DNA from 4 places in the Chitinimonas lacunae genome. Region 1 is predicted to be linked to each of the others. Evidence: predicted binding sites of a transcription regulator. Region 1 holds the regulator's gene; each other region holds the start of a gene.
The links. The regulator FNR, encoded in region 1, switches genes on or off when oxygen is low (the NO sensors DNR and NnrR bind a similar motif). The targets are predictions, from matches to a motif close to TTGATNNNNATCAA.
Positions count from the first base shown of each region.

Region 1 (7,328 bases):
AGCAAACGGCACGAGGCTTCGTTGCCTGCATCGACTTCGGCCCCGACCGCTTGCAGAGCAAGCGCCTGAGCGCCCCAGCGCAGCAGCCGCGCCACCGCTTCCGACATCAGGCCGCGTCGCCACAGATCGCGCCGCAGCAGATACCCCAGCTCGGCCTCGCGCCGGTCGGCTGAGAAACTATGCAGGGAACAGGTGCCGATCGGCCCGACCTCGGGCAACACCACGGCAAATTCGTAGTAGTCGCCGCTCGCGTAACCGCGCTCGACGCTGGCAAGAAAACAGGCCATCAGGCCAGGGGAGGTGAAGACCGGGTCGCTGGCGAACGCCATGACCTCAGGATCGGAATAGAGCCGGTATAGCGCCGGCAGATCGTCGGATACGATCCGACGCAGCAGCAGACGATCGGTGCGAAGCAGGAAGCGGTCGGGATCGAGGGCAGACAAGAGAGGATGGAAGAATGGCGTAATGCCGGCACTCTGCCCTCGGCGCTCACCTCGGTCAACCGGGTGGGCGCTGCTCCGGGCGCCATTGGCCGTCTTCCCACTCAACCCAGCGCACATCGCCGCACAAGGTGCCGCAACCACGGCTACGCGCCGATTTGGCGGTGGTCAGCCGGGCGCGACCACGGGCGATCCACGGTTGCAGCAGCAACAAGGCGCCGTCCATGGTGGTGCCAATCAAGCGGGCGACTTCAGACAGCGGCAAGCGACGCTCGCGCTCCAGGGTATTACGGACTTTGTTCAGTATCATCTTCCACGACTCCTGTAGAAATTATCGCGATTCAGTAGTTGAACTCGCTACGCCAGCGAAGTTCAGCAAAAAATATTGTTGCAATGACATATCAAAAACCAATAGCAAAGACAGCGAGTGCTCGAACCTGTCCCGGTCGATGCCACCCGCCTGTTGCCCGAAACCGGGCCAATGGCCGCCACAGCCTGTGGTCGGGCTGGCGCATCAGTGCGCCAGACCACCTTTTCCTGCCGATTACCGCTTATTCAACGGATGCGTCCTCTCCCGATGACCCGGCTGCCCAGGCATCGCGGATGGGGAACGGAGAAGGAACGCGGGGAAATCCCGCCTGACGACGGTCGCCGCAGCCGGTCGAACCGGCACGTCTGGGGAAACACTGTTTTTTCAAAACAAATCAAGACTTAGCGTCCGATCCCGGCGAAGACCGGCGCGATTATTTCCAATGATTGGGGAAAATACTACTAGGGCTTACCCGCAGCCTGATCAAGCTCACGCAGATGGGCGAGCTTCTCGGCAATTCGGATCTCCAGGCCACGCGCGACCGGACGATACCACGTCGGCTCGGCCATGCCTTGCGGCAGGTAATTTTCACCAGCCACATAGCCCTCGGGTTCGTCATGGGCATAACGGTATTCGCGGCCATAACCAAGCTCCTTCATCAGCCTGGTCGGCGCATTGCGCAGATGGACGGGCACCTCGCGCGACTTGTCCTGCCGCACGAAGGCCATCGCCTCCTTGAAGGCCAGATAGCCCGCATTGCTCTTGGGCGCCACGGCCAGATAGATCACCGCCTGCGCCAGGGCCAATTCGCCTTCGGGCGAACCCAGCCGCTCGTAGGTGGCGGCGGCATCGTTGGCGATCTGGAGCGCCTTGGGGTCGGCCAGCCCCACATCCTCCCAGGCCATCCGCACGATCCGACGCGAGAGATAGGCGGCATCGGCGCCGCCGTCGAGCATCCGGCACAGCCAATACAGCGCGGCGTCCGGATGTGAACCGCGTACCGATTTATGCAAGGCCGAAATCTGGTCGTAGAACTGATCACCGCCCTTGTCGAAGCGTCGGGCATTGAGCGCCAGGGCGCCGCGCAGAAAGGCGGCATCGATCTGGCGCAGGCCCGAGGAGCCGGCCGCCGTATCGACCTGCTCAAGCAGATTCAGCAAACGGCGGGCGTCGCCATCGGCATAGGCGACCAGCATATCCACCGCCTCGGGCGTGAAGTCGAGCTGGGCCAGTGTCAGTCTGTGCGCCCGGGCAAACAGCTCGCGCAGTTCCGCCTCGTCGAGCGCGCGCAGCACATAGACCTGGGCCCGCGACAACAGTGCCGAATTGACCTCGAACGACGGGTTCTCGGTGGTCGCACCGATGAACGTCACCAGCCCCGATTCGACAAACGGCAACAGCGCATCCTGCTGCGATTTGTTGAAGCGGTGGATTTCATCGACAAACAGAATGGTCGGGCGACCTTGTGCCAGATGCAGCTCCGCCTGCTCCATCGCCGCCCGGATATCCTTGACGCCCGACAGCACCGCCGACAGGGCAATGAATTCGCAACCAAAGGCGCTGGCAGTCAGCCGGGCCAGCGTGGTCTTGCCCACGCCAGGTGGCCCCCACAGGATCATCGAATGCGGCCGGCCCGCGTCGAACGCCAGCCGCAAAGGCTTGCCCGGTCCGAGCAGATGGCGCTGGCCGATCACCTCATCGAGCCGGGTCGGCCGCAACGCTTCGGCCAGCGGTGCACGGGGGGAATGCGAAAACAGATCGGCAGTCATGGCGGCCCGGCGCGAACGCCGCTCCTCTACTGCTGGTCGGCCGACACCACATCGGCGTCGGGCGGCGGGGCGAAATTGAACTGGGTGGGATCGAGCCGGGGATTGCGCACCACCTTGTCGAAGCGGATACGGGTGGTCTGGCCGAAATTGTCGTTCAGCTCCATCTGCACCAGTTGGTTATCGCGAAAGCCCATCCGCACTTTTTCAAAGGTGTTGTCGCGCGAACGCGGACTCGCTTCGACCCATTCCAACCCATCACGGCCCGCCTGCTCGCTCAGGCGATAGGCACGCTCGAGGTCGTTGCTGCCGGCCAGCAGCGCTGCCGGACTCGAACCGAGTGCCTGATCGAGCCGCTTGACCGTGACCTGGTTGAGGTCGGGGTCGTAGATCCAGACCTTCTTGCCATCGCCCACCACCCGCTGGTCGTAGGGCTGCTGATAGCGCCAGTTGAATTTGCCCGGCCGCTGGATCGCCACCACGCCGCTGGCCGTCTGCGGCTTCTTGCCGCCCGGTTGGCTCACCGTCTGGCTGAATTCGGCCTGGAAGGCCTGGGTGGTATCGACAAAGACCTTGAGCTGAGCCAGACCGCCCGCCTGGGCTGCGGCACCAGCCAGCAACAATAGGGCGGCGCGTAAAGCAACTTTTTGCATGTTTTTTTCCACAAGAAAAACATTGCAAGACTAAGTCTTGCATCTGTCTTTTTGGAATTGGCAGATTATTGACCTTGCAAGCTGGCGCAACCGCCCAGCAGGTTTTTGAGTCCGACCGGGTCGAGCAGTTCGACATACTTGTTCTGTACCTTGAGCAAGCCGTCTGCCTGGAACTTGGAAAAAGCCCGGCTGACCGTTTCGAGCTTGAGGCCAAGATAGCTGCCGATCTCCTCGCGGGTCATGCGCAGATGGAAACCGGTGGAGGAAAAGCCGCGCGCGGCAAGCCGCTGCGACAGATTGAGCAGGAATACCGCCAAGCGCTCCTCGGCCCGCATATTGCCAAGCAGCAGCATCACGCCTTGGTCGCGCACGATTTCTCGGCTCATCAATTTATAGAAATGGCGGGTCAGGGCGGGAATATCGCGAGCCAGGCTTTCGAGCCGGGCAAACGGCAGCTCGCAGACTTCGCAGTCTTCCAGCGCCACGGCATCGCAGCCGTGACGCTCGACACCGATCGCATCGAGCCCGATCAGCTCGCCTGACATATGAAAGCCTGTGACCTGCTCACGGCCGTCTTCGGCGCTGACACAGGTCTTGAAGAAACCGGTGCGTACCGCATAGATCGAGCGGAACGAGTCGCCGGCACGAAATAGGGTCGCGCCGCGTTTGACGGGAATACGTTGGTGGATGGTGCGGTCGAGGGCGTCCATTTCCTCGGCCGTCAGGCCAAGCGGGAGACACAGTTCACGCAGACTGCAATTGGAGCACACGGCCTTGAGCTGCGGTAAGGCGAAGACTTCTTTGATTTCCTGTACCGGTCTTGGCTGCGACGGCATCGGTAGCCCCTTGCGCTTGATCGAGGTCAAAGTGGGAATTTTGCCCGCTATTTACACTACGAACAACCTAACCCCGGTATCGCGCCATGGCCATCTCCGCTTTCCCTCTGCCGCAAGATGTAGCCTTCGATGCCGAGCTGGTTCGGCGCTATGGCGGGGCTGGGCCGCGTTACAGTTCCTACCCGAGCATTGATCGCCTCAATGAATCCTTCGATGCAGACAGCTATGCCCAGGCTCTGGCCAGCCGTCGTCTCGGTTGGGTGAGACCGCTCAGTCTGTATGTCCATCTGCCCTTCTGTTCGAGCGACTGCTACTTCTGTGCCTGCAACAAGGTCGTCACCACCGACCACTCGCGCGCCGACCTCTATCTCGACCATCTGGCGCTGGAAATCTCCCAGCAGGCCCACCTGCTCGACCAGCACAGCACGATAGACCAGCTTCATCTGGGTGGCGGCACGCCCAATTTCTTTGCGCCGCACCAGCTCAAGCGGCTGATGCAGATGCTGGAGCGCCATTTCAACCGTCAGCCCGATAGTGAATGCTCGATCGAGATCGATCCGCGCGGACTCGCGCCCGATACCCTGGCCCAGTTGGCCGTGCTGGGCTTCAACCGGATCAGCCTGGGCGTGCAGGACCTCGACCAATCGGTACAGCAAGCCATCAACCGGGTGCAGTCGGCCGAACAGACCGAAGCGGCGATCATGGCAGGTCGGCGCTTTGGCTTTCTGTCGATCAATATCGACCTGATCTACGGCCTGCCACGCCAGTGTGCCAAGGGCTTTGCCACCACCCTGGCCACGGTGCGGCGCTGGCGTCCCGACCGGATTGCACTGTACGACTATGCCCATCTGCCCGAACGCTTCAAGCCGCAACGCCTGATCAACCCGACCGAGCTGCCGCCGCCGGCGCTGCGGTTCGAACTATTGCAGGAAGCGGTCAGCACCCTGCTCGAAGCCGGCTATCTCTACCTTGGCATGGATCATTTCGCCCTGCCTGACGATGAACTGGCGGTAGCGCTGCGCCAAGGTCGCTTGCAGCGCAATTTCCAGGGCTATTCCACCCATGCCGACAGCGATCTGATCGGCCTGGGCGTCTCGGCCATCAGCAAGATCGGCCCGCATTACAGCCAGAACCAGCGCGAACTCAACGAATATTACGATACCCTGCGCCGGGGCCACCTGCCGATCGCCCGTGGCCTGACGCTCAATGCTGACGATCTGGTGCGGCGGGCGGTGATCCAGGCGCTGCTATGCCAGTCTGAACTGGCATTTGAACCGATCGAGACCGCCTATCTGATCGACTTCCGCCACTACTTCGCGCGTGAATGGCCACGGCTCGAACAACTCGCCACCGATGGCCTGATCGAGCTGGAAACCGACGGCATCGTTATCACGCCGCGCGGCCGCCTGCTGGCACGGGCAGTCGCCTTGACCTTTGACCGCTATCTGAGCGAGGCACGCGATATGGCGCGGTTCTCGCGCATTATCTAGCGGCCTGGTTCTCAACCGCCCCACTGCGACAGATGAAAGCGATGTAGAGGCTTCTCGCCCTTCTGTCAGACAGAGGTGGCCTGAGCACTTCCCTCCCGCCTGGCCTCAGCCGATACCATCGCGCCGTCTCCTCCGACCAGCCCAGTAGGATGACGCCCCAGGGGGGCTTTGCTAAGCTCTCTCGATGTTCGATTCCTCATTTCTAGCCAATCTGGCTGGCTGGTGGTTGGCCGGTTTGATGGGCGGCGTGCATTGCCTTGGCATGTGCGGCGGTTTGAGCGCTGCCATCGCCTTGCAACTGCCGGCGGACCGGCCGCGCTGGCCCTTGTTGCTGACCACCCAGCTTGGCCGCATCGGCAGCTACTGCCTGATCGGTGCCTTGATGGGCGGCGTGGCCGGTGTCATTGCCTGGCTGCCCTATGCAGTCTGGGTCCAGCATGGGCTGTATCTGGTCTCCTTGCTGCTGATGATGGCGCTGGGACTGTATCTCGGTGGCTGGGCGGCATGGCTGACCCGGATCGAGCGGCTGGGCGGCGGCTTATGGCGTCATCTGCAACCGCGTCTACAGCGGCTGTTGCCGATTCGCGGTCCAGGTGGCGCACTCGCTGCCGGTGCACTATGGGGCTGGCTGCCCTGCGGACTGGTCTACACCGCCGCACTGGGCGCGCTCGCAGCGGGTTCAGCGGAACGCGGTGCCGCCACTATGCTGGCTTTCGGGCTGGGCACCCTGCCCAATCTGCTGGCCATGGGACTGGCGGCCGAGCGCCTGGGCCGTTGGCGCCAGCATGGCCGGGTGCGCCAGATCATGGGAGGTCTGCTATTCGTTTGGGCCGCTTGGGAACTGTTACGCTGGCTCAGCAACCAAGCACGATGACCACCCGTCCCTTCGACACCCTGGAGCAATACCGCGTCGAGATCCAGTTCGCGCTACAGCAGGCTGCCCGCCGCGTCGACTGGTTCGATATCGATCTGTCAGCCGCCGGCGCCGCCGAGCGCGCCAGTGCCGATGCCCTGAAACGGATGCTGGCCGGTTCGCGGCTCGCCAGAGTCCGCCTGCTGTTGCATGACGACAACTATTTTCATCGCCACTGTCCCCGGCTCGCTTCGCTCCTGGCGGTGTATGGCCATGCGTTTGAAGTCCGGCTGATCGACGACAGCCACAAGACCGAACGGGAAAACTGGTTGCTGGCCGATGGCCTGCTGGTGCGGCGCTACCACGCCGACGCCATGCGGGGCGAAGCGACCAGCGAGGGCCGCACCATTGCTGGCTGCCGTCAGCGCTTCGAGTCGATGTGGGAAATTGCCGTACCGCCCAGTGAGGGGCGACGGCTGTTTATCTGACAATTTCCTTTCATCGCGCCAACCCTGGGTTTTTCTGGACAAATACAGCAAAAAACCCATCAAAAACAACAAATTAGCATCAAACCCCGATGCGAGCCCCTGCACGCCCTATTCCCAGCCGCCAAAAAGCTGTTAGAATCTTCTAGTCGGTCGTCTTTGATGCGTCAAAGGTTTAATTTAAAGCCCTCGATCAACGGTCGATTGCTTTGCGTACTTGTGTTCTGAACTATCACTGTCAAAGGTAAAAAATGAAACAATCTCTGCTCGTTGCTGCCCTGCTGGCCGTTGCCCTGACCGCTTGCTCCAAGAACGAACCCGCTCCGGAAGCCACCCCGGCCCCGGCTCCGACCGAAGCTCCGGCTGCCCCGGCTGCTCCGGCTGACGCTGCTGCCCCCGCCGCTGCCCCGGCTGCTCCGGCTGACGCCGCCGCTCCGGCTGCTGCCCCGGCCGCTCCGGCTGACGCTGCCGCTCCGGCTGCCCCGGCTCCGGCCC
Region 1 is NZ_JBHSBU010000001.1:4,522,347-4,529,674, reverse strand. It holds gene ACFOW7_RS19405 (GNAT family N-acetyltransferase) at 1-443, opposite strand, end outside; gene ACFOW7_RS19400 (FeoC-like transcriptional regulator) at 499-750, opposite strand; gene ACFOW7_RS19395 (replication-associated recombination protein A) at 1,212-2,519, opposite strand; gene lolA (outer membrane lipoprotein chaperone LolA) at 2,546-3,169, opposite strand; gene fnr (fumarate/nitrate reduction transcriptional regulator Fnr) at 3,235-4,005, opposite strand; gene hemN (oxygen-independent coproporphyrinogen III oxidase) at 4,092-5,495, shown strand; gene ACFOW7_RS19375 (sulfite exporter TauE/SafE family protein) at 5,680-6,369, shown strand; gene ACFOW7_RS19370 (DUF7931 domain-containing protein) at 6,366-6,836, shown strand; gene ACFOW7_RS19365 (hypothetical protein) at 7,085-7,328, shown strand, end outside.

Region 2 (7,328 bases), 3.0 Mb from region 1:
TGTGACGGCGAGGGTGAAGCGGCAGGTGGCTTCGCCCGGCTGCGATTGAGGTGAGCATAGTACAGACTGGCCGCGGTATTCCTGCACCAGACCGACGGCTATCGACACGCTGACCGGCGGCCTGGGCGGCAACCGCCCGTCTTTCCCTTGATGCCGATCAGTTCGCGCCCAACGGGATAGGTAGAGAATAAGAGCCTGTTCACTTTGATCGATACGGACTGGCCATGTTGACGATAGGAAGTAGTGCCGCGCCAGGCTTTGACGACCCGATCGCGCTGTTGATGGCCTGCCACGACAAGGTTCGGCGCTTTGCCGCCCTGAGTCTGCGGCTCGACCGGCACCTGGCCGAACGCGGCCTCGATGAGGAAGCCAGTGTCGCAGCGAGAAATATCCTGCGTTATTTCGATGTCGCCGCCGGCCTGCACCATGCCGACGAAGAGGAAGACCTGTTTCCGGCCTTGCGCCAGCTGGGTGACCCGCAGCTCGACCGCGCCATCGCCGAGCTTGAAGCCGAACACGAACAACTGGGCGATTTGTGGCGTGCCATCCGTCCGTGGCTGGAGACGGTCGCGCAGCATGGCCAACCCGTGCGGCCGGCCGAACTCGAATCGTTTGCCAATCGCTATCCCGCCCATGCCGAACGTGAGGAGCGCGAGTTGTACGGCGCGGCTTCCCGACTCGATCGGGCCACCTTGGGCCGGATCGGCCGCAATATGCAAGCCCGCCGCGAGGTGAAGTCATGAGCCTGACCGTCTTCGACCAACCCCAATCCGACCGTCCCGTTTCCTCGCTGCAAAGGCTGTTGCGGGTGCCGCACCGGCTTTATTTCAGCGCAGGCGTGCTGGCGCTGCTGAGCCTGGCCCTGTGGTGGGCCGTGCGCCTCGGTGTGCCGCAGAACAGCGCCTATCCGGCCATGCTGATCCATGCGGTACTGATGCCTTTGGGCGTCTTCCCCCTGTTCATGCTCGGATTCATCTTTACGGCCGGACCGCGCTGGCTCAGCGTCCCCCCGGTCGGTGGCCATCCGCCGATTGCGCTGGGCTATCTGGCCGGCCTGCTGCTGGCGCTGGCTGGTTTCACCCAGGGCGGCAGCTGGCCGGCGGCGGGTCTGTTATTGATGCAGATCGGCTGGAGCATCGCCACGCTGCGCTGGCTACAGTGCATCCAGCGCAGTCAGGTCGAGGACAAGCGCCATGCCATGCGCCTGTTCTGGGCCATGGCGGCCGGGGCGATTGCCCTGATGCTGGCGCTGTTATGGGTGAGGTCAGGCGAAGGCATGCTCTGGTGGCAATCGCGTCAGGTCAGCCTGTGGGCCTTCCTGCTGCCGGTATTCCTGATCGTGTCGCACCGGATGATTCCCTTCTTCACCCAATCGGTCCTGCCACAGATCACCCCATGGCGGCCCTACTGGCTGCTCGATGGCTGGCTGCTGCTGAGTGTCGCGCTGGTGCCGGCCGGGCTGGTCGGTTGGCCGCTGCTCGAAGCGACGCTGGCCTTTGTGCTGGCGGCTAGCCTTGGCCATGCAAGCTGGCGCTGGGGGCTGTTCGCCAGCTTTGGCAACCGGCTGCTCGCCATGCTGCATCTGTCGTTCGCCTGGCTCGCTCCGGCACTGCTGTTGCAGGGACTGTCCGCCCTGGGCGTCCAGGTCGGCGCCGCCCCCGCCCACGCACTGGGCATGGGGTTTTGCAGCACCATGCTGGTGGGCTTCGTCACCCGGGTCAGCCTTGGCCACAGCGGTCGGACACTGGAAGCCGATCAGCGCTACTGGGCCATCTATCTGGGTCTCCATGGTGCGGCGCTGCTGCGTGTCGCCGCTGCCCTGTTTGCCCTGCCGGCGCTCTGGCTCCATCTGGCCTCGGGTCTGTGGCTACTGCTGATGTTTGCCTGGGCCTGTCGGGTATTGCCGATCTACTGGCAGGCAAGGGCTGATGGGAAGCCGGAATAATAGAAAATATCCTGCAAAACATTCGCAAGATACACAGCCGTTCTCATTGAAAAATAAACATCCTATCGATCCATAGCCAAGCCCCGCCACGCAACAGACCCTGGCGGGGCTTGACAAGGCTGAATGCTCAGCGCTGCTTCGATCTCAGCTTCTGCAAGGCCACCTGAGCCGGCTTGTCACCTGCTGCCGCCGCCTGCTTGAGCAGCGCCTGGGCAGCTTCGCGGTCGCCTTTCTGCTTGCGGTCGAGACGGATCAGCGCCGCATTGTAGGCCGCGATCGGATGCGACAGCCTGGCCGCAGCCTCGAAGGCTTGCAAAGCCCGCTCGGGACAGAGCAGCAGGATGTCCGCCCCGACGCCCACATGGAACAGTCCTTCCGCGTTGTTCTGGGTGAGGAATTCGGCTTCCTGAGAGATCGCCCAGCCGGTGGCGAGCGACACCATGACCTCTTCGCCCTCAGCGATGCGATAGACATTCCCGTTGAGCGCGGTAGCGGCCTGCTGGGTGGTACGGATCGAGCCATCGCGGGTCAGCCACAGAAAGCCCTGCAATCCCCCCACCGGCAAGCCGACCACTTCGGCCAACTGCTGCGCCAGCGGTTTACGACCTGGCGCCGGCGCCACGCCGGTCCAGGAAGCCACCAGCGCGATACGCTCGACCTTCTTCTCTTTCTCGATCACTTCCTTGACCTTGCGGGCCAGTTCGGCAACGGTCTGGATGCGCATATCGCCGTCGTAGAAGCGCCAGGGATTGGCATGCAAGGCCATATTCAACTGGGTCGGATCGTCATTGCCTGCCACCTTGTCCGCATACTCGACAATCGCCTGGCCAGCCGGGAGGCAGGCGGACTTGGCGGGATCGCACGAAGAAACCGTGATCAGACCGGATAGCGGAACCGGCTGCTTGCAGTCGGCGAGGACCGGGACACTTGCCGCCAGCAACAGGGCACTTAATAGATATTTCATCTTCATCAAATCGTCTCTGTCAGTTTTCAGTCAGAAAATTCGAGCGAGCCGCAGTATAGCCTCACTTGAGCCGGCGCTCGGCAAACGTTGATCGATGTCAACGCACCCAGCCGACAGCACTTGCATACTGGCGGGTATCGTTTCTTCTTCCGATGGCGGCCAGCATGAACGCCCCCTGCACGCTTCCCTCCCACCAAGACAACGTCGACGTGCAAGCCCTGAGCTTCGACAAGGCCCTGATCGAGCGCCTGGCCGGCAATGGCCCGCGCTATACCTCCTACCCGACTGCCGACCGTTTCCATGACCAGTTTGGTGAAGCCGACTACCGCAGGCTCGCCACGGAACGGTTCAGCGGCCCGGAACGGCGGCCGCTGTCGCTTTATGTGCATATCCCCTTCTGCAACACCATCTGCTACTACTGCGGCTGCAACAAGATCATCACCAAGAACAAGGCCCATGCCGAGGTCTATCTCGACTATCTCGAACGCGAGATCGCGCTGCAGGCCCCCCTGTTCTCGCCGGCAGCGCGGGTCGAGCAGATGCATTTCGGCGGCGGGACGCCGACCTTCCTGTCGGACGCCCAACTGACGCGGCTGGTCGACGCACTGCGGCGCCATTTCGATTTCGCGGCTGACGATCAAGGGGAATATTCGATCGAGATCGACCCGCGCAAGGTCGAACCGGCCACGGTGGCCTTGCTGGGGAAATTGGGCTTTAACCGGATGAGCCTGGGCGTGCAGGACTTCGACCCGGCCGTGCAGCAGGCGGTCAATCGCCTCCAGAGTGAAGAGGAAACGCTGCGGGTGATCGACGCGGCACGCCAGCATGGCTTTCGCTCGGTCTCGATCGATCTGATCTACGGCCTGCCGCGCCAGACGCTGCCAGGCTTTGGCGCCACCCTCGACAAGGTGGTCGCCGCGCGGCCCGACCGGCTGTCGATCTACAACTACGCCCATTTGCCGCATCTGTTCAAAACCCAGCGTCAGATCAACGAAGACGAGCTGCCCTCGCTCGATCAGAAGCTCGATATCCTGAGTCTCGCCATCAGCCGACTGAGCGAGGCGGGTTATGTCTATATCGGGATGGACCACTTCGCCCTGCCCGACGACGAACTCGCCATCGCCCAGCGCGCCGGCACGCTGCACCGCAACTTCCAGGGCTATTCGACCCATGACGATATCGACCTGCTGGCGCTTGGCGTCTCGGGCATCGGCAAGGTCGGTAACAGCTACAGCCAGAACGTGCGCGGCACCGAGGACTACTACGCCCTGCTCGACGCCGGTCAGTTGCCGCTGCTGCGCGGCATCACCCTCAGCCGTGACGATGAGTTGCGCCGCAGTCTGATCCAGCAGTTGATGTGTGCGTTCACGCTCGATCTGGCGGCAATCGAACAGCGTTGGGATATCCGCTTTACGGACTATTTCGCCTGGGAATGCGACAAGCTGGCCACGCTGGCCGCCGACGGCCTGTTGACCCTCGATCGACAACGGCTCCAGGTACTGCCACGCGGCCGACTGCTGGTGCGCAATATCGCCATGGTGTTCGACCGCTATCTGCGTCTGGGGCAGCCGATGCAGCGCTATTCCAAGACCATCTGAGCCTGTCCTGCCTCATGGCCCCCACCCCGGCCGGCGGCTATACTCGCCGGCCTTTTTCCATTGAGCCATCGGAACCGACCATGACCACCCTTCCCGCCTGTCCGCAATGTACGCAGGAACATACCTATCCCGATGGCGAGCTTTATATCTGCGCCGATTGCGGTCACGAATGGCCGATGCAGGCCGATGTCGCTTCGGATGAAGCAGCCACGGTCGTCAAGGACGCCAACGGCAATGTGCTACAGGATGGCGATGCAGTGGTGCTTATCAAGGATTTGAAGGTCAAGGGCAGCTCGATCACCCTGAAGCAAGGCAGCAAAGTCAAAAGCATCCGTCTGGTCTCAGGCGGCGACCACGAGGTGGATTGCCGCATGGAGGCTGGCAACTTCATGCTGAAGGCGTGTTATCTGCGCAAGGCCTGAGCGCTCGCTGTAACAGTGGAGAGTGGTCAACCACTCTCCGCTTAGCGGTTCGGAACAGGCAGACACCTTCCCGCCACTGCCTCTCCTGCTCCCCCTGCATCAGGTTGACTGATCTTTGGCGCCATATCGGGAGAGCCCCAAGACTCCGAGCAGGACCACTGCCACCACCGCGCAGGCCAATAGCCACTTCGAGTCATCCGAATCCGTCGCCACTCCGACCGGACTCTGCTCGGCAGCCAGGTGGAAATACAGCTCGTCATCACCCGGTCGGGCCAAGGAATAATCGGCGAATTGCGTCACCCACCAGGAGTTCGCCGCCGGGGTCGCGTCGCCCAGCGCGCTATGCAACAGTTGCTCGCTGAAGTCAGCATCGAGCGCCTTGGCAAAAAGTATATGGCCGGGTGCCTTGCCCTGCTCGCCAAGACTTGCCTGCATCCTGCCTTGGGTAAGCAGGTAGACATTCAGATAGCGCGACTCGGTCTCCACAGCGGTTGGGGCTGCTCCCTTGGGTTCGCGGTAGGGATAGAACGGCCTGTCGGTGCGAAAACTCATCCTGATCGCCCCGCTATCGATCTGACCGGCTCCGGCACCAGTAAAGCGAAATGCCGTCAATATCCAACCCTGGCGGGTATAGCGCTGTAGCCATTCGGTCAATTCGGGGCGGGACGGGTAGCCATGGCGGCCAAGCTAGCCATTGAGCGCGGCGGCATCGTTGGCGGCCAATACGGCTGCTTCGTAATTGCCGATCTTGCGGGTTTCCAGCACCGTCACAGGTTCTGCATCGGCGGGAAGCGCAGCCGCCTCTGCAGCCGGGGCGGGGGCGAGTGTCTGTTCATGTTCGCGGATGTACTGTTCGAGCTGGTCGAATAAGCTGCTATCGGCCCGAGCGAGTTGTGGACGGGTCGGTGTGGGCACCAGAAAGCCCAGCTCGGGTGTGTCGGAGCGGAAGTTGGCGCGGCGGATAAAGTGTTCGGTGCGGTTGGCGGCGTCCCAGATGATCAAGGCATCTTCGCCCGTCACCACCACCTTCTTGCCCTCGGGCGTCACCACGGCACATGCCTGTGCCGTCGTACAGGACAGCCCAAGCGCCATGCCCAAGCCAAGAACCGGTTTCAACCGCTGCCATATTGTCATGATTCCGCTAACCATCACTGATCGGCATAGAGACGCGATGCTAACCATCCAGGCAGTGACCCAATATTGGTGGAAATAGCAAGACATGGCGTTCACTCCATCACCTCCAACCACCCTCCTCACCACTGCGGGAAAAATCAACCCGAAAAACGGCTGATCGAGCGCCGGAAACCCTAGGCCAAAGCAGCGCTTGACCTCGATCAAGCATTTCCCAGCAAGCCTGGCCGGGTGGGCACCATACACAATATCTAGTGCTATTCTCGCCGCACAACCACTAGATAAAGTGTCCCATGTCCATCGAGCACGTTATCAAACGCGACGGTCGCCGCGTTGCCTTCGACCCGGAAAAGATCGCCGCCGCCATCGCCGCAGCAGGTGCCGCCACCGGGGAATTCGACCAGGCCGTTGCCGGGCTGTTGAGCCGCCGGGTATGCCTCAATCTGGGCGACGGCGAACCCGGCATCGAAACGATCCAGGACAAGGTCGAGGCCGCGCTGGTCGCCGCCGGCTACTGGCGCACGGCACGTGCCTATATCGTCTATCGTGAACGGCACGCCCAACTCCGCTCGCTGGGCGGCACGCTGCTCGATGTGGAAAGCAGCATGGAGGAATACCTCGAACAGCGCGATTGGCGCGTCAACGCCAACGCCAATCAGGGCTACAGCCTGGGCGGGCTGATTCTCAACGTGGCGGGCAAGGTGACCGCCAACTACTGGCTGGAACATCTCTACAGCCCCGAAGCGGGCGCGGCCCATCGGGCGGGCGATCTGCATATCCATGATCTCGATATGCTGAGTGGCTACTGTGCCGGCTGGTCGCTGCGCCAGCTCCTGACCGAAGGCTTCAACGGCGTCCCCGGCAAGGTCGAAGCCACGCCGCCGCGTCATATGTCGGCGGCCATCGGCCAGATCGTCAATTTCCTTGGCACCCTGCAAAACGAGTGGGCCGGCGCCCAGGCCTTCTCCAGCTTCGATACCTATATGGCCCCGTTCGTCCGCCGCGATGCGATGGACTACCGCTCGGTCAAGCAGGCGATGCAGGAGCTGATCTACAACCTCAACGTCCCCAGCCGCTGGGGCACCCAGACCCCATTCACCAATCTGACCTTCGACTGGACCTGCCCGGCCGATCTGCGCGAGCAGATTCCCTATATCGGCGGCGAGGAAATGCCGTTCTGCTACGGCGAACTCCAGGCCGAGATGGACCTGATCAACCGCGCCTATATCGAAGTGATGATGGCCGGCGATGCGCGCGGCCGGGCTTTT
Region 2 is NZ_JBHSBU010000001.1:1,568,942-1,576,269, forward strand. It holds gene ACFOW7_RS06560 (hemerythrin domain-containing protein) at 225-743, shown strand; gene ACFOW7_RS06565 (NnrS family protein) at 740-1,945, shown strand; gene ACFOW7_RS06570 (hypothetical protein) at 2,073-2,909, opposite strand; gene hemN (oxygen-independent coproporphyrinogen III oxidase) at 3,074-4,507, shown strand; gene ACFOW7_RS06580 (zinc ribbon domain-containing protein YjdM) at 4,588-4,929, shown strand; partial or broken gene ACFOW7_RS06585 (DUF2330 domain-containing protein) at 5,029-6,150, opposite strand; gene ACFOW7_RS06590 (ribonucleoside triphosphate reductase) at 6,354-7,328, shown strand, end outside.
Region 2: a site for FNR is predicted at 2,997-3,010, ahead of hemN (oxygen-independent coproporphyrinogen III oxidase). Genes of this name have one in related genera too.

Region 3 (7,328 bases), 3.9 Mb from region 1:
GGCTGGCTGCCAAGCTGGCCCAGCGCAGCAAGACCGTGGTGCGGATTCCCTCCTATGAGGCGGTGGCGTTCGATCCGGTGCTCTATGCCCACGCCAGCCGCGTGCTCCACCTCGAATCGAACCCCGGCAATGCCCGCGCCATGGTGCAGACCCACGGTGAGCGCGATGTCTGGCTCAATCCGCCGCCGATTCCGCTGTCGACCGAGGAAATGGATTTCGTCTACGGGCTCCATTACGCCCGCAATCCGCATCCGGCCTATCAGGGGGCCCGGATTCCGGCCTGGGAGATGATCCGGTTCTCGATCAATATCATGCGCGGCTGCTTCGGCGGCTGTACCTTCTGTTCGATCACCGAACACGAAGGCCGCATCATCCAGAGCCGCTCGGAAGGCTCGATCCTGCGCGAGATCGAGGAGATCCGCGACAAGACCGAAGGCTTTACCGGCCATATCACCGATCTGGGCGGCCCGACCGCCAATATGTACCGGCTGGCCTGCAAAGACCCGAAGATCGAATCGGCCTGTCGCCGTCTGTCCTGTGTTTACCCGGGTATCTGCGAAAACCTCAATACCGACCATGCGCCGCTGGTCCAACTCTACCGCAAGGCGCGGGCGATTCCGGGCGTGAAGAAGATCACCATCGGTTCGGGCCTGCGCTACGACATCGCGGTGCGCTCGCCCGAATACATCAAGGAGCTGGTGACGCACCATGTCAGCGGCTACCTCAAGATCGCCCCCGAGCATACCGAGGACGGACCACTGTCGAAGATGATGAAGCCCGGCATCGGGGCTTTCGAGCGCTTCAAGGAGCTGTTCGAGCGGTTCTCCAAACAGGCGGGCAAGCAGCAGTATCTGATTCCTTACTTTATCGCCGCCCACCCGGGCACGGCCGACGAGGACATGCTCAACCTCGCGCTATGGCTGAAGGAAAACAATTTCAAGCCAGACCAGGTGCAGGCGTTTACCCCGACACCGATGGCGCTGGCCACCACCATGTGGCATACCCGGCGCAATCCGCTCAAAAAACTCGGCCGCAGCTCGGAAAAGGTCGATGTGATCCGTGATGCACAGCGGCGCAAGCTGCACAAGGCGTTCTTGCGCTATCACGATCCGGTCAACTGGCCCTTGCTGCGTGAAGCCCTGCTGCGGATGGGCCGGGCCGATCTGATCGGCAATGGCCCGCAGCATCTGATCCCGGCCCAGCAGCCCGGTGAGCGGCTGGTTTCCGCGCCGCGTGAGCAGGGCGCAGGCGGACGTGGCCACGACCGGCCGCGCAGCGCGCCGCCCAAACGGCCCAATCTCGGCCAGGGGCGTGGTAAGCAGACCGGCAAGTCCTCGCGCGGCCGCTAGGTGCGTAAACACTTTTCCTTTTTCGTCGAGGCGGGCTGTGGCCCGCTTCGTTGTCCCTTTTCAATTTCCCGGACCCGTCTATGGCGCTTAAAGCCACGATTCACAAAGCCGAACTGTCGATCAGCGATATGGACCGAGGCTATTACGCCAGCCATAGTCTGACGCTGGCCCAGCATCCTTCCGAAACCATCGAGCGGCTGATGCTGCGGTTGGCGGTATTTGCCCTCAATGCCGACGAGCGGCTGAGCTTTACCCGCGATATCTGCGCCGATGATGAGCCGGCCTTATGGCGCAAGAACTATGGCGATGAGGTGGAGCTGTGGATCGATCTGGGCGAGCCCGACGAGCGTCGTCTGCGCCAAGCCTGCGGCCGCTCGCCCGAGGTGCGGCTCTATAGCTATGGTGGTCGGGCCGCTGATGTGTGGTGGAGCGGCATTCAAGGCAAACTCAGCCGGCTCAACAATCTGAGCATCTTCAGCATTGCCCCGGCAACGCTGGCTGAGCTGGCTGCGCTCAACCAGCGCAGTATGCAGTTGCAGGTGACGATCCAGGATGGGCAGATGTGGCTGTCAGATGGCACGACCACGGTGCTGCTCGAAGCGACCGTGCTGAAAGCGGCGCAATAGGAACAACCCGATGGAAAACGATTTCGAGTCGCGCCTGACCGAGTTGGAAATCCGCCTGGCCCTCCAGGACAACCTGGTCGATGAGCTGAACCGCGTCATTGCGCTCCAGCAACAGCAGATCGATCGCCTACAGGCGGAGTTGCGTTCGCTGCACCAGCATGTCCGCACGCTGGAACCTGCCGGGCGCGGTTCACCTGAGCAGGAAATTCCGCCACATTACTAAGTGCACTAGATATTAAAATAATGTGCAAAATATCTGCAAGGATTGATGCTTAATGAGTCAATATTTGAAAAATAAATGACTTGTTTCTTTGCAGGCCTCCCCCTCTGCCACCACACCCGGCCGGGCTCCTTATCGCTGTTTCGTTCAGCAACAACGGCCGTCTCCTCCACCTCTTCGCGCGCATCAGTCGCAACGCGGCGTCATGCCCTGGCCAATTTCCGCACCCAGGTCGAATTTGAGGCAAGGGCAGGTGATGGGCTGGTCAGAAGGGCTTCAGGGACGTCGTGTTTCTTCGGGCTCGTTGTGTCTCCAGACTCGGCGGCTGTTTCCTGCCAAAAGTCCGTTTACACAAAACTCAGTACACGCCCCTGACGCAGCGGCATTGGAGTCGTCTCAATCCTGCCTAAGCAGTCCTGCCTTGACTCAGGTCAACAGCCGTTTCTCACGGATGAGCTTCAATAGCGCCGAGGATTTTTCCCTCGGCAATAAAGGAAATCAGATGATGAGGACAACGATGCTCAAACGCGCCGCAACGGCCCTGACCCTGCTTGGCATGACGGCGCTGCCGCTGGTGGCCCAGGCCGATGAACCGTGGCTTGTGCGCGTGCGTGCCGTCAACCTCGACAGCGCTAACAAAGATTCGACCGGGCTTGGTCTGTCGATCAACGACAAGGTGATTCCCGAAGTCGATATTTCGTATTTCTTTACTCCGCAACTGGCGGCCGAGCTGGTGCTGACCTATCCGCAAAAGCACAAGGTCCGTTCCTATGGCGTTGAAATCGGCTCGCTCAAGCATCTGCCGCCGACGCTGATGCTCCAATATCACTTCACCAATGCCAGCGCCTTCAAGCCCTATCTCGGCGCCGGGGTCAACTACACCCGCTTCTCCAGCGTCCATTTCCACCCGGCCGTTGCCGCAGTGCTGCAACCGAGCGTGGACAAAAACAGCTTCGGCCTGGCCGCCCAGGCCGGTTTTGACTATCAGATCAACAAGAATCTGCTGCTGAACGTCGATCTGAAAAAGGTACAGATTCGCACCGATGTGAAATCGTTTGGTCGCAAGGCTGGCGAATTCCGGGTTGATCCGTGGTTGTTGGGCGTCGGTCTTGGCTGGCGTTTCTGAGAAAGCCCGATCCCGTCCAGACAAGATAGCGCAGATGGGATGATGGCCTGGCGTGCAAGGCCGGAAAGGTCGGAACTGGCCTGCACGCCAACGGTGCAAACACTTTCCGCCAGCTACTTCTCCTCGCGCTGCGACAACCAGTCGAGCGCGCCCAGCCCCGCCATGCGACCGCTGGCAAAGCAGGCCGTCAGCAGATAACCGCCCGTTGGCGCTTCCCAGTCGAGCATTTCTCCGGCGCAGAATACGCCGGGCATCGTTTTCAGCATCAAGTGGCTGTCGAGCGCTTCGAAGCGGACGCCTCCGGCGCTGCTGATCGCTTCATCGATCGGTCGTGGTGCGTGCAGGGTTAGCGGTAGCGCCTTGATGGCAGCAGCTAGACGCTTGGAGTCGTTGAAGGCTTCCTTGTCGAGGCACTCGCGCAGGAGACCGGCTTTGACACCGGTGAGGCCAAGCCGGCTTTGCAGATGGCTGGACCACGAGCGCGAGCCGCGCGGGTGGCTCACCTCGGCGTAAACCTTTTCCGCTGTGCGATCGGGCAGCAGGTCAAGCAGCAAGGTGGCGCTGCCTTGTTGCGTAATCGCTTTACGCAGTCGGGCTGAAAAGGCATAGATCAGGCTGCCTTCCACCCCGCTGGCGCTCACCACGAACTCACCCCGGCGCCGTTCGCCGGCGAATTCCACCGCCACGGTCTTGAGCGGCGCGCCGGCATGGCGTGCGCGGAAATGCTCGCTCCAGCCGATATCAAAGCCGCAGTTGGCCGGTTCAAGCTCGGCGATATCGACCCCATGCGGTCGCAACAGCGCTACCCAGGCGCCATCCGAACCTAGCCGCGACCAACTGGCCCCGCCCAGTGCGAGAATCAGTGCATCGGCCTCAAGGCTGTGTTCGCCATCGGGTCCGGCAAAGCGCAGCCGACCGGCTTCGTCCCAGCCCAGCCAGCGCTGACGCACATGGCATTGCACCCCGGCCTCGCGCAGCCGGTGCAGCCAGGCGCGCAGCAGTGGTGCAGCTTTCATATCGGTCGGGAAGACCCGGCCGGAGCTGCCGACAAAGGTGTCGATGCCAAGGCCATGTATCCAGTAGCGCAACTGTTCCGGACCCAAGCCATCGAGCCATGGCGCGATCTGTTCGGCCCGCTCGGCATAGCGGCTGAGAAAGGGGGCGAGCGGTTCGGAGTGGGTGATATTCATGCCTCCCACGCCCGCCAACAGGAATTTGCGGCCCAGCGAGGGCATCGCATCGAAAAGGTCGATCTGCAAGCCGTGACCGGCCAGGGTCTCGGCTGCCATCAGCCCGGCCGGGCCGCCGCCGACAATGACGACCCGGCGTGGCCGGTCAGAAAGGGAAGGGCGCATGCGTAGAGGCGAAAAGCGGAAAAGGGCGCCATTCTAGCCGCGCTGGCCATGATTGGGCGTGCCCGGCTGGCGGATGGGTGTCCAAGGGTTTGTGCGGTAGGAAGTGGTGGCGTCCTGTTTGGCTATTTTTGCCTGGTGGAGACTATGACTCTTGCAACGAGTTTTCCTTATTTTTTCCTCGGGAAGAGGTTTCCACTTCAGCCACTGGCGGCTCGAAGGCGACCGGATGGATGACCTTGGTAATCGGCGCGTCTTCTTCCTCGACATGCCAGTTGGCCCATAACCGTCCTTGCGTGTCGGGTTCGATGGCCAGCCAGTTGCGCTGTCCGATCAGATATTTGCGCCGACCGGCGATGGGAAGCATTGCAGCGGTAATGCCGCGGTCGATCTTTTCGATATGGCTGGCATTGGTTTCGAGCAGATAGCGCACCAGTGCAGGCGGCCCCGGGTGGACGACGCCCGAGGAGATCAGTTGATTGATCACCGCCGCATTGCCGACCGGGCCATGGCGGGTCGATTCGACGGCACAGGCAGCGCCGACATGGACATCACCCGACAGCAGCGTGACGCGGCAGCGTTTGGCGATGGCGAAATCGAGCAGGCGGTGGATCAGCCGCAGTCTTTCCTGTAGATGGGGCACGCTGCGCCAATGGTCGCGCAGATCGTCTTCGAGTTCCTGCTGGCCCGGCAGTGCTTCGAGCAGTTGTTCGAGCATGGCCAGATCGAGATAGGCCACCGGCACGCTCGACATCACCAGCAGATGCTGCTGCGGCGGCAGCCGGTCGAGCCAGTCGAACATCGCCTGCCACGACTGCGCCGATACAACCCGGTCTGGCGAGCGCTCGGAGCGCAGATCGAGTACCCACAGCGCCAGCTCGCCCAACTGGCTGAAGCCGAGATTGAAGGTCGTCTGGCCAGGGATGGCAGCCGGGTGTTTCTCGCGCAGGCCAAGTTGGAGCTGGAATATCCGGAAATAGTCGCGGGCCATCTCGAACAGCCCCTGAAATACCGGCGACTGATGCAGCTCAAGCGGGTAAGAGCCCCAGCCGTCGAAGATATCGTGGTCGTCCCACATCATCACGGTGGGAATCGAGCCCAGCGTCACCTGCGGTTCGGCCTGGGTCCAGCGCTTCAGGTAGACCTCGCAGAAGAACAGATCGGCCTGCTGCTGCATGGTGCGGCTCCAGGCCGACCTGATCCGGCGTTGGTAGGGCAGTTCGGTCCATTGGTAGAGGCTGTCGATGGTGCGCCACATCTCGTCGGAATAGATCTGGTCACCGCCAAGCAGCAGCAGATGGTAGGGCTCGCGCTGGTGCTGCGCCTGGAGATGCTTCCAGCGCTCGTTCTTGTCATCGACCTTCTTCATCAGCTTGGGGTCGGAGAAGCCGTTGCACGAGGCATAAGCGAGCCGTGGTGTAGCGGCCGGCACAGACAACTGGCGTTTAAGGCCGCCGATCTCGTACTCGACTTGACCCGCATCGAGTGGCAGATCGATATCGAGCCGCCAGACCTTATAGGCCGGTGCCGTAAACGGCACCTTGGCGATGGTGCGGGTTTTGACGATCAGCGCCTTGGCCATCTGGAGGACCGGCGCTGTCTTATCAAGCTCGGTGACGCAGAGCAGGGAAATGCACCAGCGCTTGGCGCGCAAACCACGAAATTGCAGGATGGGACCGAGAACCAGGGACATCGGGGGCTCCTGGGAAAAAGGAAGGGCCGCTCCGCCGGCCCGGGTGGAGGTATTGTACGATAGAAAAAATCATGAAATAAGTGTGCAAGGAATATGGCGACCTATGATTTGTTTATAAAATATTTAGTATCCGATCTTGGCAAGCCGCTCCATGCTCTCCAAGGCCATAGCCCAAGCACAAGAGAAGGGTATGCGGTCACTGCCAAAGCAGGACGCCAGGGAAAATGGCTTGACTCAGAGTGATGGACGAGGAGCCGGAAAGCATGCGCTTCCCCAGCATCCGGGCCAGGTTCCGGTCCCGCTGCCAGGTAAGCGCCATCAGTGCCCAAGCAGGTTCCGGCAGGCCGGGGCGCGAAGGTGGCGAGAGAGCGGGGGTAAGGGAGAGGCAGCAATAAGATCGGGAGGAAAACGGCGTGAGGCTGATCGCCCCCACCGCTTCCTCCCGCCAGCCGTCCGTTACAGCGCAGACGGCATTGATTCAGCCTCAGGCTGCTGCCAGCACCAGCTTCGACAGCCAGTTCTTGATGATGGCGAGGTGTTGCTGTTCCTGATGAAGTGCCTGGCGGAACTGAGCGGCCATATCGGGGTGGCCGGCCTGTTCGGTCAGATCAGCGAGCAGTTCCCAGCCGGCGTTGTCGGTCATCTCGGCAGTCAGGATGGCGTTGAGGCACTGCGGCAGATTGGTGCGTGGGTCGGTGAGGACTTGCATCACCCCAAGCGAAGACACGGCGCTGATATCGGCGCATGGGGTCTGGGCGGTGGGGTCGGCGCCAAGTTTTTCCATGGCATCGGACAGCAGTTTGAAGTGCTGCAATTCCTCCGAGCGGATGCGTTGCAGGGTATCGAGTGGCATTTCCGGCAGATCGCTGCCGGGAATGGCGCCCAGCTCGTTGCGTAGCGGTTCTTCGCCGGCTGTGGCGATGGCTGCCTGATATTTGGCGATCAGCGCGTCGTACAGCCGG
Region 3 is NZ_JBHSBU010000001.1:664,356-671,683, forward strand. It holds gene ACFOW7_RS02990 (YgiQ family radical SAM protein) at 1-1,349, shown strand, start outside; gene ACFOW7_RS02995 (YaeQ family protein) at 1,430-1,975, shown strand; gene ACFOW7_RS03000 (SlyX family protein) at 1,986-2,198, shown strand; gene ACFOW7_RS03005 (OmpW/AlkL family protein) at 2,698-3,321, shown strand; gene ACFOW7_RS03010 (TIGR03862 family flavoprotein) at 3,435-4,676, opposite strand; gene ACFOW7_RS03015 (alkaline phosphatase D family protein) at 4,819-6,366, opposite strand; gene ACFOW7_RS03020 (ferritin-like domain-containing protein) at 6,851-7,328, opposite strand, start outside.
Region 3: a site for FNR is predicted at 2,617-2,630, ahead of ACFOW7_RS03005 (OmpW/AlkL family protein). Genes of this name have one in related genera too.

Region 4 (7,328 bases), 990 kb from region 1:
TATGACCTTGAGCAGGGGGCGGTGATCGGCCAGTACAAGCTCGAACAGGAATTCAGCACGGAAACCGCACTGCAATTCGGTTCGGTCAGAAAAAACGATGTCGGGGAGTGGAGTTTCGTCGCAGTCGGCGCCGGCTACCGGCGCGGGCTGATCGACTTTGTGCGGGCTTACGGCGGTAACGTCTGATTGCCTCTCTCTCCGGAGAGAACGGCCAAGCCCGCCCAATCATACGGTGCGTCAGCTGCAACGCGGTGTGACGCACCATCGTCTCCGCTCGCCTGAGCGATTGTGACTGCGGCGACCGGAACGACGGTTTGTGGCCTGATCCAAGCCGCAATATCTGCCGTTATCTCGCGGATGGAATAAAAGTAAAGAATTAGGAAATTTATTCGCAAGAACAGTTCTCGGTTTATTAAAAAATAACAAAAATTAGGAAGTGACTGATCTTACAGATTTCCTGCTGAAAATCTCCCCTCCCACCAACCAGTCATCAAGGACGAGCCAGCAACGAGGCCATCGCTGCCGGCTGTTGGATCATCCTGTCCAAGCAATCCTGCTAAGCCAAAGCACAAGCCTCTGCATCACAAGTCCCGGCGGCCGGACCATTCGTCTCCACTGCGTCTGGCAGGCCCGCTTCTGCCAGCAACAGGGCAATCGAAGCCCCGAGGTGCATATCCTCCACCCGACCGAAGAATTGCTGCCGGATATGCCCCTGACGGTCGATCAGCACCAGGCTGGGCGTACCGCGCAGCCGCAGGGCCGCCATGGTGAGCGGGGTGGTGCGGTCGGGTGACGGTTGGTCGATACCGATGGGGATGGTCAGACGGTACTCGTGCACGAAGGCACGCAGCGTAGCCGGATTCATCGCGGCGTGGTGCTCGAATACGGTATGAAGGCCCAGCACCACCACCTCCTGGCCGGCAAAGGTCTGGGCGATCCGTTCGGCCTGCGGAATACCATAGGCGACGCAACCGGGGCAGAGCATCTGGAAAGCATGGATCACCACCACCCGGCCACGCAGCTCGGCCAGCCGCAACGGCGCGTCGGTGTTGAGCCATTCGCTTACAGCAAGTTCAGGGGCTAAAGACATGATCTGCTCCTGCAAAAGGCGGCGGGGTCGCCGCCGCGATAAGGTGGGCCAATCCCTATTGGCTTTGGAGACGGCGTCAGACCCGTAAACCGTATGACGGGTCATGGCTGCTGTTCCCTTGGAAACGGGTCTGGACGCCGTAGGGAAAGCGAATCGGCATCAGGCCGTCAGGGCGACGCGCGGGAAATCCACCGGGACGTCGAATGCAACATTGACGTAGTTGGTGAAGAGGTTGAGCGCCACATGGGCCATGATTTCGACGATCTGCTCATCGCCGAAACCGACGGCCCGCAGGGCGGCAATATCGGCTTCGCTGATCTGGGCACGATCGCTGACGACCTTGAGGGCAAAGGTCAGCGCTGCGGCGGTTTTCGGGTCGGTGGAGCGGCCGGTCTGGGCGGCTGCCATGTCCTCGGCACTGGCGCCGGCTTTCTGGCCGAGAACGGTGTGGGCAGCCAGACAGTAATCACAGCGGTTACGGTTGGCGATGGCCACGGCGATCTGCTCGCCCAGGCGGGCGCCCAGCGTGCCGCCACCGAGGGCACCGAATGCGCCCCACATGCTTTGCAGGGCGGCGGGCGAGTTGGCGACGGCCTTGAACATATTGGGAAGTGTGCCGAGGGTACGCTGAATCTGTTCCAGAATCACTTGGCTGGCGGCTGGAACGATGCTGGGGTTGGTGTTGACGCGGGACATGGGGCATTCCTTTCTGTGAAGGTCGAACGGGAAGAAGACGGACATCAGGGCGCGATCTGCGACCGCCTCTCGAAGCGATGTGGCCTGATCGACCGCTGATCCGAATGCTTGGCAGTGTGCCGCGTGCTTCGGTACGATTGGGTTCATTCAGTACAGAATTGATACCTAATCGTTCAGATGACCCTTGTTCCTGCACTTGACCGTCTATCGGGCCTGCTCGAACGCCTGCGTGTGCGGGCCAGGCTGTTTCATAACGGGATGCTGTGTGGCGTCCAGCATTTCGATGCGGCGACCGGTCACGGTTATCTCCATGTTCTGCGCCGTGGTGAGCTGACGGTCAGTCACCCGCCACACCCCGGCGTGCCCGAGCGGCTGCATATCGATCAGCCCAGCTTGCTGTTCTACCCCTTGCCACTGAGTCATTACTTCCATAATCCACCGCGCGAAGGGCCGGATTTCACCTGTGCAGCGGTCGAGTTCGAAGGCGGGGCGGCCAATCCGCTCGCCAGCGCCCTGCCGCCACTGCTGGCCCTGCCGCTCGATGCCGTCGAAGGACTGGAACCGGCACTGATGCTGCTGTTTGCCGAGACCGACCGGGTTCGCTGTGGCCAGCGTCTGCTGGCAGACCGGCTGTTTGAGGTGGTGCTGATCCAACTGCTGCGCTGGCTGCTCGATCATGGCGAGACGGCTGGGTTGAAGCCTGGTCTGATTGCCGGTCTGTCCGACCCGAAACTGGCGCGGGCGCTCACTGCCATCCACGAATCGCCTGGCGAATCGTGGACGCTCGACCGGATGGCGCGCTGCGCCGGCATGTCGCGTACCGCCTTCGCCATCGCCTTCAAAGCGCAGGTAGGGCAGGGGCCGGCAGCCTATCTGGCGGACTGGCGAGTTGCCTTGGCGCAGAACGGTTTGCGCGAAGGTCGACCGGTCAAGCTGTTGGCGGACGAATTGGGCTATGCCACCCCTTCCGCCCTATCCCGGGTCTTTGCTGCCCGGACCGGCCTGTCGCCACGCGATTGGCTGCGCAGTGTAGAAGGCGAACAGTGCCGATGAATTTCGTTGCAAATGGTGTCCTGACTGCCAAAGTCCATAACGTGGGGCAAGTCGAGTTCTGTCATTCAATATGGCCTGGAGAGCTAGATCCAGGGGGGACACTCAATAGCGTGTGATGCGGCTTGGCGGCTGATGGACTCTGGGTGGAACGGGAGTCGGATGCCCTATCGAAGCAGAAACCAATAAGAGGAGGTAAGGATGAATTCGGAAATCGTCTGGTCGGTCCACGACGAAGTGCCTGCCGAGGCCGGCAAGATCGTGGATGAAGGGCTGGGAGTGTCGAACGACAAGGCGGCGCCGCTCCATGAGGTCCAGTCCTTGTCGAGCTTTGCCCGCAGCTCGGATGGCACGGTATTGGGCGGGGCGGTCGGGCGGACCTGGGGGCGTTGCTGCGAGCTGTTGCAGTTATGGGTCGATCCGGCCCTGCGGCGCCAGGGCATCGGTGCGCGGCTGGTGCAGGCGTTCGAGCAAAGGGCTGAGGCGCGTGGCTGTACCACCTTTTATCTGGAAACCTTCAGCTTCCAAGTCCCCTCGCTCTACCGTTCGCTGGGCTATGAAGTGGTGCTGACCCTGGAGGGTTTTTCGCCTGGGGTAGTGAAATACACGATGGTGAAACATAAGGCTGAAGCGGCCATGGAGCGGGCACGCTAGGTTTGGGCAGGGTCGGAGACATGGCCGGACTCCTGAAGGGATAAAGGCAATATCCGACCGTACTCCGCCGCTTTGTGCCAGCACCTTGTGCTAGCGCAAGCATTTACCGTTTTTCTGTGCAGTCTTGAAAAGCCGGGCCGGACTTGATCGAGGTCAATAAGCGCTGGCTGTCTGCGCGTATAAACCTTTTCTATTTCCAAGAGCTGAGGAGGCGACCATGCACTACAAGAGTTTGCTTGTTCATGTCGATAGCGATCCACGTTCCGCCGTCCGGCTGCGCTTGGCGGTGGAGCTGGCAGAGCGGTTTGATGCTCGTATTACCGGGCTATTCGTGGCGTTGGCGCCGACGTTTTCCGATCCGGTGGCTGATGTGAGCCAGGCGAGCTTGTACGAGGTGCTGCTGGCGGAGCGGCGTCGCGCGGCCAAGGCGGCTCGCGAGACCTTCGAGCGTGAGACGGCCGGTTTCGATCCTCAGCGGCTTGAATGGCGTGAGCATGTCGGGATGCCCATCCATACCACCTGTCAGCACGCCCGTTATCACGATCTGGTAGTGCTGGGGCAGGCCAACCCGGATATCCAGATCGACGGCCTGCCCGCCAGTTTTCCTGAAGACGTGGTGTGTGCCAGTTGCCGGCCGGCCTTGATCGTGCCCTACCGGGGCGAATTTTCGCGTATCGGCCGTCGGATACTGGTGGGCTGGAATACCAGCAACGAAGCCACCCGGGCGATTACCGATGCGCTGCCACTGTTGCAGGGCGCCGAGCGGACCACGGTGCTGACGGCCGACCCGGAAAACAGCGGCGATGACCACGGCCAGCAACCGGGCGCCGATATTGCGCTGTATCTCGCCCGCCATGGCGCCAAGGTAGAGGTCAGAACGCAGAAATCCTCTGGTCGCGATGCTGGGGAAGTGCTTCTGGATGTGGCCAATATCGCCGAGGACGACCTGATCGTGATGGGGCTATACGGTCATTCGCGCATGCGCGAGCAGATTCTCGGCGGCGCCAGCCGTACTGTGCTGCGCCATATGACGCTGCCCTTGCTGGTATCGCATTAAGTGGTAGTCAACCATGGTGCCTGACACCGCTTTGCGACCAATGTCTCGCCGCGCTGAAGACGAATGGCAATAAGCCGCTGGAGCTGGATGCCTTGGGCATCCGGCCCAGGGCAGCCGAGTGTGGGAAATTTTGGAAAGTATTGCGGACGGAGGCGTAAATAGATACTTTTTATCTATTTGCGGCCATGGATATTGCAGATAGTCTTCCTGAAATTTTCCTTTTCTTCTCCCCACTATTCAAAGCAACACCGGTTTATCCGCCACTTCATTGGCACCCGGCTGCGGCGGGAAATGGTCGCCCAGTAATCGGCCGATCTGTTCGATGCTGTGGAGGATGCCGTTCCGGTAGTCTCCACGACGGAATGCCGCCTCCAGCTCATGGCAGACGGCATCGAGCGCCGTGGTGCCGACCTCGGCCACGACTGCCCGGTCGGCCACGATTTCGACGGCATGATCGGCCAGCAGCAGATAGAGCAGGACCCCGTTGTTGCCGGCCGTATCCCATACCCGCAGTTGGGAAAACACCTCGACCGCCCGCTGTCGGGCCGACAAGCCGCGTATCAGTTGCCAAGGCGACAGGCAATCCTCGATCGCCACGCAGATCTGGCCGCCATGGCTGCGTTCGCTGCGGGCCACGCTCTCCTCGATGGCGGCGAGCACCTTTGGCGGGAAGGTCCGGCGTCGTTGCACCCAGCCGGTACAGAGATGTTTGAATACGCGCGTCATGGCCATTGTCACCATCTTCCCGAGGCACCACCGCCGCCGAAATCGCCGCCACCACCGTGAAAACCGCCTCCACCACCGCCGCCGCTGTGCCAGCCCATAAAGCCGATAGCGCTACCGAGCCCGAGCAGCGTCAGAAAAAACACTACCAATCCCGCCCCGACGGCCAAAAATGGCGCCCCCGCGCCAAACCAGACTAGCGCCCCGGCTCCGCCTGCACTCAGCAGTGCCGCCGGCAGACGGCCCAATAGCGAGCGCAGTACCGCCCCGGCCACCACAGCGATCATCAACAGCGGCAGCAGCCGGTCCAATCCGCCGCTTTCGCGTTCTCGACCAGACGCCTGCCGCTTTGATGGAGGCAGTGCTTCGCCGTCGATGACCTTGATCATCGCGTCGATGCCCGCCTCGATCCCACCGTAGAAGTCGCCGCGTTGGAAGTGGGGGGTGATGAGGTCGCTGATGATCCGCTTGCTGGTGGCATCGGTCAGGGCACCTTCGAGCCCATAGCCGACTTCGATCCGTAAGGCGCGGTCGTTTTTGGCGATCAGCAGCAAGGCGCCGTCATCGATTTGGTCGCGGCCGAGTTTCCATTGCTCGGCCACCCGGATGCCGTATTGCTCGATCGATTCCTCCCCGGTGCTCGGGACCAGCAGCACGGCGATCTGGCTGCCCTTGCGCGCTTCGAAGGCTGCGAGCTTGCTGTCGAGCGTCTCGCGTTGTGCTGCGCTTAAGGTGGCGGTCTGATCGGTGATACGGGCGGTAAGCGGTGGCACCGGGACGGCCGCCTGACACAGCACGGTCAGGCTGAGCAGCAAGGCCGCCAACCATGGCCAGAAGGCCAGCCGCTCGTTCATTGCGCCACTCCCGGCGGCTTTGGCGCGCTGCCGAAATCGACCTTGGGCGGCGTGCTGACGGCTTTTTCATCGACAGTGAAATTGGGTTTGGTGCTGAAGCCGAACATCTTGGCCGTCAGATTGGTGGGAAAGCTGCGGACCGTGGTGTTGTAGGCCTGGACCGACTGGATATAGCGGTTGCGCGCCACGGCAATCCGGTTCTCGGTGCCTTCGAGCTGGGCCTGGAGATCACGGAAACCGGTATCGGCCTTGAGCTGCGGGTAGTTCTCGCTGACCACCAGCAAGCGCGACAGTGCGCTCGACAACTGGCTCTGCGCTGTCTGGAAGCGCTCGAACGCTTGGGGGTCGTTGAGCAGTTCCGGCGTCAGGCGCAGATTGCCGACCTGGGCGCGGGCAGTCGTCACCTGCTCCAGCACTTCGCGTTCGTGGGCCGCATAGCCTTTGACGGTGGAGACCAGATTGGGCACCAGATCGGCGCGACGCTGGTACTGGTTCAGCACTTCGCTCCAACTGGCGTTGATCTGTTCGTCCTGGCTTTGCATGGTGTTGTAACCGCAGCCGGACAGGGTAAGCGTCAGGCTGGCCAGCAGGATGATCCATAGACGACGCATGACAGTTCTCCAGCAATGGATGGGATCGACGCGACAGGCTCCCAGAACGGGGCCTGTTGACAACAGTCAAGTCCACGTCAGCAAACGCTGTGCGCGTGGGAGCGATGGGATGGTTCCGGTTCATTTCATTACTAGCAGATTGGGATAAAAAAGAATCTTTTTAGGCAGATTGCATTAAAAAATTATCAGAGGGCATGGCCCGGTAATGCTTGTAGGTCCTTTCTGCAAGTTTTTCTTTGTGAAATCTTCCCTTTGTCGAGTGCCAGATAATATGGCTTGATTATATTCGGCAGTGATGGATTCTCCAGAATCGGTGTCGTGGAATAAAATGAAGACATAGTGATCTCCCCAAGTTCCCTACAGACATCGGCATCCATATAAACATTTCCGATCCTCTTATAGAACTGCCTGAGTTATTCAAACAGCCCGATCCGCTACATCGTGTGCCTCTAATAGGACACAGCATCAGTATTGCGAGTTTTCCTCGTCCCATTCGACGGCTGAGCTACCTGGCCACTTTGCCCATCTAGCTGGGTTCTTCCTCTTCTTTCTAGCGTTCACCGGTTCCTCAACGACGCTGTCTCGGTCGACCA
Region 4 is NZ_JBHSBU010000001.1:3,536,760-3,544,087, forward strand. It holds gene ACFOW7_RS15165 (TerD family protein) at 1-186, shown strand, start outside; gene ACFOW7_RS15170 (peroxiredoxin family protein) at 557-1,090, opposite strand; gene ACFOW7_RS15175 (carboxymuconolactone decarboxylase family protein) at 1,250-1,786, opposite strand; gene ACFOW7_RS15180 (AraC family transcriptional regulator) at 1,964-2,839, shown strand; gene ACFOW7_RS15185 (GNAT family N-acetyltransferase) at 3,038-3,490, shown strand; gene ACFOW7_RS15190 (universal stress protein) at 3,708-4,547, shown strand; gene ACFOW7_RS15195 (TPM domain-containing protein) at 4,785-5,273, opposite strand; gene ACFOW7_RS15200 (TPM domain-containing protein) at 5,282-6,124, opposite strand; gene ACFOW7_RS15205 (LemA family protein) at 6,121-6,735, opposite strand.
Region 4: a site for FNR is predicted at 3,634-3,647, ahead of ACFOW7_RS15190 (universal stress protein). Genes of this name have one in related genera too.